2 regions of the Leuconostoc kimchii IMSNU 11154 genome follow, and region 1 is predicted to be linked to the other one. Evidence: predicted binding sites of a transcription regulator. Region 1 holds the regulator's gene; the other holds the start of a gene.
What was found. Region 1 encodes HrcA, which represses chaperone genes, less so after heat shock. Its sites were predicted from a motif close to TTAGCACTCNNNNNNNNNGAGTGCTAA; they were not measured.

Region 1 (3,436 bases):
TCCAAACCAGCAATCTTACCAGCATCCTTTGTTGCTTGACGTTGTGCATCGTTGAAATATGCAGGCACTGTAATAACTGCCTTTTCAACTTTTTCGCCCAAATAGTCTTCAGCATAACCCTTAATATATTGTAGAATCATTGCTGAAATTTCTTGTGGTGTATAATCCTTACCATCAGCACTAACTTTATAACCAGCTTCGCCCATATGTGACTTAATTGAAATAATTGTATCAGGGTTCGTAATAGCTTGACGCTTAGCTACATCACCAACTTGGCTTTCGCCATTTTTAAAAGAAACAACTGAAGGTGTTGTACGACCACCATCTGGGTTTGTAATAATCTTTGGTTCGCCACCCTCAAGTACGGCCACTGCTGAGTTCGTTGTTCCTAAATCAATACCGATAATTTTTGACATGAATTTTTTCTTCCTTTACTTTTTAGTTAACAATTTATCTTTTTAAGGTGTAGTGCACTAAGCTGAATCACCATGTTCATTAAATAGTCAATTCGATTACTTCGCAACTGCGACCATTGCTGGACGTAAGACACGATCCTGTAAAATATAGCCTTTTTGCAAAACAGAAGCAATTTGATCTGAATCCACAGTTGTTGATTCAACACTTTGAATTGCCTGATGTTTAGTTGGATCAAAAGTTTCACCCACTTCACCAGTTGCAGAGATACCATTATCAGTCAAAGCCTGAACTAACGTTTTAAGTGTCATTTCAACACCTGCTTTAATTTGTTTTGCCACGGCATCATCAGCTTCAACTTCTAAAGCACGTTCCAAATTATCCACCGCTGGTAATACTGCAGCTGCTAATTTCTGGCCATCATACTTACGAACACTTTGCAATTCACGCGCCTGACGTTGCTGTATATTCTGTATTTCAGCTTTCGAACGCAGAAGTTGATCTTCTAAATCAGCAATCTTTTCACGTGCCTGATCAAGTTCAGTTTGCTCTGGTTCTTCAACTACCTGTGAAGTATCACCGTCATTGATCACTTCTTCATTTGACATTTCTTCAACAAGTGGTTCTTCATTGATTACTTCTTCATTTGGTGCTTCTTTTTTTGCTTCATCTGCCACGTGGGTGACCTCCTAATTTATGTATACTCAATCATTTTTTGGCTTAACGCTTCACCAAATGCGTCCATTAACAGTACATTACGTGCATACGTCATACGAATTGGCCCTAGAAGAGCTATCACGCCTTCTCCTTGATTTGGTACGGTAAATGCCCTTGTAATTAAACTGAATGGCTTCAACAATGGCTCGTTGATTTCCTTGGCAATTTTAATGGTCACGCGCTGCTGTGAAGTAGTTGCGACGCGACGAATATCCGTTGCAGAAGTCAAAAATTCTAATAGTCTCTTAACTTCCTTAGTCGACAGGCTATCTTCACCAAAATCTAACACATTCAAGCGACCACCTATATGCACTTTATCACCAATTGATCGGGCGAGAACATCACCAAACAATTGTAAAAACGCAGCAGGTGTTTGAATGACACGACTCATTTGAGTTGGTAATTCATCTGATTGCATCATTTTTAGAACTTCCAACACAGGGCGACCAGTCATTTGGTCATTAATATAATTGGTCATACTTTCCAACGATGACTCTGCCAGCTCTCGTGGTAATTTGAACGTTTGACTAGTCACTTTACCATCATTAGTGACCAGCACTGCAATGAGTTGCTGATTTTCTAATGGTACTAATCGGAACCCTGACACCGTAATATTTAAGCGCTTAGGTTTTAAAATCAAAACTGTTGCAGCAGTTAACTCAGATAAGGTACGTGCTGATTCATCTAACAAATCATCTATTTCATGAAAATTACCATGAAAAGAATTCATAACCAAAGCAATGTCTTGTTGCGTTGCTGACCTTGCGTTCATAAGATTATCAAGATAATAACGATATCCAGCGCGCGATGGCACCCGCCCAGCAGACGTATGCAATTTTTTTATTAATGCTTCCGCTTCTAAGGTCGCCATCTCATTACGAATCGTCGCAGAACTCACTTTGATATCTAGTTGCTCTTGCAAACTTTTGGAGCCCACTGCATGAGCAGTTTGCGTGTATTCATAAATAATGGCACCTAAGATTAATTTCTGTCGTTCGGTTAGCAAACCAGCACCTCCGATTTAGCACTCCTATCATTCAACTGCTAACATCTATTATGATACACTATTTTAAAAAAGAGCGCAAGGGTTTTAGCACTCTTTTTTAAGAGTGCTAAAAAATCAATTCACCGTATCAAAATATTGGCGTGTCTGATATTCATCGCTATTTAATTGTACGATCAAATCGGAAACAGTGCTAAACTTGACTTCGCCCCGAAGATAGGTATACCAAGTGACTGTCACATTCTCGCCATAGATTTCTCTCTGAAAATCTAATATATTAATTTCAACTGTGACAGGTCGTTCATCTCCGAAAGTAATATTACGACCAATACTGGCCATACCCTCATACCAGTCGTCTCCGACCTTCACCTTAACGGCATAAATACCAATTCCTGGTAACCATTCCAATTCAGGTGTTTTGATATTAATTGTTGGAAATCCCAATTTACGGCCACGTGCTTCACCATGAACGACTAATCCAGTTGTTTGGTATATACGTCCAAGTTGCTGATTAACCTGATTCATATCGCCAATATCTAATGCCCGACGGATTGCGGATGACCCTATTTTTTTATGATTATCATCGAATTCAGGCACAACAATAACATCAAAGCGTTGCTGTGCATAAAATGGTAAGTGCATCATATCTGCTGTTGATGAATTACCACCGTATAAATGATCAAAACCACCAACTACCAGAATAGGATTCAAACACATAAGCACATCATCGACAAATTGCTGTGGCTCTACTTTAGCCAGTTCTGACGTAAATTGCATGACATAAATTTTATCCACGCCAAGTTTGGTTAATAGTATTTTTTTTTGCGCCAAGGGGGTTAGATAACGTAATGGTTTCTCTAACGCTCTAAATACAACCGCAGGATATGGGTCATATGTTAGTACCGCCAACGGTACACCCAACTTATCTGCCTCAGATTTAGCACGTTCAATCACTGCTTGATGTCCTCGATGTACACCATCAAAAAAACCCATTGCAACAACTTGTCGCACTGGTTTTTTATTTTTTAAAATTGGGTAATGTAGTCTAATTATTTCAGCCATTATGATTCATTTGTAAACACGTAACGCGATTGCCATAGGCTTTTCTCATTGTTATAAGCGTATACTGCCTTAAGATCACCATGATAGGTTAATTGAAGATATGCGCTATCGTCAATAATTGCCCATTCTGATATTTTTTGACCATTTTTGACAGCAAACCACTCATCATCCGAAAGTTCTTTTGTTGGCCACGTGAGTATGTCCTTTATTGGTATGATTAGTTTTAATAATGATTCACGT
Region 2 (3,436 bases), 200 kb from region 1:
CACCTGTACCAATTGCTACAGCATCAAGCGGTTCATTAGCAATTAAGACTGGCACCTTTGTTGCCTCTTGTATAATTTTGTCCATATCGCGTAACATAGCACCACCACCTGTCAAGACCATACCATGATCAATGACATCAGCTGCTAACTCCGGTTGCGTCGATTCTAACGTCTCACGTATTGCAACAACAATTTCTTGTACAGGCTCTTGAATAGCTGTCGCCACATCTTCTGCAGTCACGTCAATTGTTTTTGGTAAGCCTGTCAATAAATCGCGGCCTCTGACAGAGGCATCGGGCAAAGTTCTTGCTAATTCTAATGACGCCGCCCCAATCTCAATTTTTAGTCTTTCAGCTGTCGGTTCTCCAATAGTCACATCGTACTTGTTACGTACGAAGTTAGCAATGGCCTCATCTAACTTATCACCAGCAATACGAATTGACCGGCTTGATACAATACCACCTAACGAAATAGTTGCAACATCCGTGGTTCCACCACCCATATCTACAACCATGGAACCAGTTGGATCCATAACAGGTAACCCTGCACCAACTGCAGCAGCAAAGGGCTCTTCAATGACATACGCATCACGAGCACCTGCCACACGGGCAGCGTCAATAACAGCGCGACGCTCAACCGCCGTAACACCGGAGGGCACACCGATGGTCACATAAGGCTTTCCAATACGGCCACCCAATGCTTTTTGCAAATAATAACGAATCATTGCCACTGTCGTGTCATAATCCGCAATAACACCATCACGCATTGGACGGATAGCTGCAATACTGGCGGGTGTTCGACCAAGCATATCTTTAGCTTCAGACCCTACAGCAACAACTTCGTTTGTTTGCGTATTACGTGCCACAACAGACGGCTCACGTAACACAATACCGCGCCCTTCAATATATACATATGTGTTGGCCGTACCAAGATCGATACCGACGTTTCGTTGTCCAAATGAAAATGCCACTATGCTTGCCCCTTTTGTGCTTTCTGTTATCAAAAAATATGCACACCTTATTTTATGCTTAACTTATAGTATTGTAGCATAAAAAGATATGCTTTTGCCGACTAATTTGCACGGACATATTTGACGTGGCCTTGTTTTCCCGCAATACCGCGAATTCGGTTCTGAGATGGGAAATCCCGCCAAATTTTCTGAAAATCTGGAAAAGTCTCTGGTGTGATATCTATTTGATTAATTTTGCCATCACGTAAATCATTTAATTGTTGTTCGTAATCCATTATTAATACCTCATACCTATTATACAACATTTATTTTAGCACTCAATACAAACGAGTGCTAATTTTAATTGCAATTTAATCTTAGGGTGTTATACTTAAGGCATATTAAATAGAAAGGAAAGGTGCAAGGTAACTGAAAGTAGTTTTACTTTTAGTGGTATTATTTTGCACGACTTGATACTATGGCATCACAAGACCCATTTGGATTTAGTAACATTAATTTTGACGAAATGATGCGCGCTATGAACGATCAAATGCAATCCGCGCAAGATAACAGCCAAGCCAATTTTGGCTCACAACAACAAAATAAAAAAGATAAAAATAAGAAACGACCAACATTATTAGAAGAATACGGTATTAATTTAACGCAACAAGCACGTGAAGGCAAACTTGATCCTGTTATTGGCCGTGACTTAGAGGTTGCACGTACAATTGAAATTCTCAATCGTCGTACCAAAAATAATCCAGTTCTAATTGGCGAGCCTGGTGTTGGTAAAACAGCGGTTGTTGAAGGACTTGCTCAAGCAATTGTTGCTAATAAAGTGCCCGAAAAGCTACGTTCTAAGGAAGTCATTCGCTTAGATATGTCTGCTATGGTGCAAGGCACTGCCATGCGTGGTCAGTTTGAAGCACGTATGCGCCAGTTGATGAAAGAAGTTGCCGAGAATGATGATGTGATTCTCTTTATCGATGAGGTACACGAAATTATGGGTGCTGGTAATGCTGAAGGCGGTATGGATGCTGGTAATATTTTAAAACCTGCACTTGCTCGAGGTGAGTTCCAATTAATCGGTGCAACAACATTGAATGAGTACCGAAAAATTGAAAAAGATGGTGCTATTGCACGTCGTTTCCAACCTGTTCAAGTTGAAGAACCATCTAAGGAAGCCACGGTTACAATCCTAAAAGGTATCCAACAACGCTATGAAGCTTATCATCATGTTCGTTTTACAGATGATGCTATTGCTGCAGCAGTTGACTTATCCGACCGCTACATCCCTGAACGATTTTTACCAGATAAGGCGATTGATTTGATTGACGAGGCTGGCTCACGGAAAAACCTAACGATGACAATTACAGACCCTAAGGCAATTCAATCTAAAATAGATACTGCTGATAAACTAAAGCAAGAGGCCATTGACAAGGAAGATTTCGAAAAGGCTAGTTATTGGCGAGATCAAACGAATCAACTTGAATCTCAAAAAGTACAAGTCGAGGCTCATCCTGAAATGTTTAAACCTCAAACCATTACTGAAAAAGATATTTTAAAAATCATCGAAGACAAAACTGATATTCCCGTCGGTGACTTAAAGGATAATGAAGCAAATCAGTTGCAAGAGCTTGACAGCCATTTGTCAGATCATGTCATCGGACAAGAATTAGCTGTTCAAACTGTCGCTAAAGCGATTCGCCGAAATCGTATTGGTTTAACCAAATCTGGTCGTCCAATTGGATCATTCCTCTTTGTTGGACCAACTGGTGTAGGTAAGACAGAATTAGCTAAACAACTTGCCAAAGAAATGTTTGGCAGCAAAGAAGCCTTAATTCGTTTTGACATGTCAGAGTATATGGAAAAACATGCTGTTTCGAAAATGATTGGTGCGCCTGCTGGATATGTTGGTTATGAAGAAGCTGGCCAACTAACCGAACAAGTTCGTCGTCACCCCTACTCATTGATTTTGATTGACGAGGCAGAAAAAGCGCATCCTGATGTTATGAATATGTTTTTACAAATCTTGGATGATGGTCGCCTAACAGATGCACAAGGACATGTTGTCAGCTTTAAAGACACTGTTATTATTATGACATCTAACGCTGGCTCAACAGACACAGGCAACACACCAATGGGATTTAATCAAATTGATTCTCAGAGCCGTCTACTGCAACGCTTGGAAAGTTATTTCCGACCTGAATTTTTGAACCGTTTTGATGACATTATTGAATTCCAACAATTATCAAAAACGCATTTACTATCAATTGTAGACCTTATGATAGCTGACATGAATGTCAACTTGGCTGATAATCATTTAAATGTGCGCGTCAGTGATGCCGCTAAAGCTAAACTGGCCGAATTAGGCTATAATCCAACACTTGGTGCACGACCTCTTCGTCGGGTATTACAAGACAAAATCGCAGATCATCTAGCTGATTATTATTTAGAACATCCAGAAAGTACACAATTATTTGCAGA

Region 2: the regulator HrcA is predicted to act here: its motif matches at 1,281-1,307, upstream of LKI_RS08700 (ATP-dependent Clp protease ATP-binding subunit).

What each region holds. Positions count from the first base shown of each region.
Region 1 covers NC_014136.1:1,822,482-1,825,917, reverse strand. The annotation lists gene dnaK (molecular chaperone DnaK) at 1-416, opposite strand, end outside; gene grpE (nucleotide exchange factor GrpE) at 513-1,091, opposite strand; gene hrcA (heat-inducible transcriptional repressor HrcA) at 1,109-2,137, opposite strand; gene ribF (riboflavin biosynthesis protein RibF) at 2,252-3,196, opposite strand; gene truB (tRNA pseudouridine(55) synthase TruB) at 3,196-3,436, opposite strand, start outside.
Region 2 covers NC_014136.1:1,621,411-1,624,846, reverse strand. The annotation lists gene LKI_RS08705 (rod shape-determining protein) at 1-970, opposite strand, end outside; gene LKI_RS11025 (hypothetical protein) at 1,072-1,245, opposite strand; gene LKI_RS08700 (ATP-dependent Clp protease ATP-binding subunit) at 1,428-3,436, shown strand, end outside.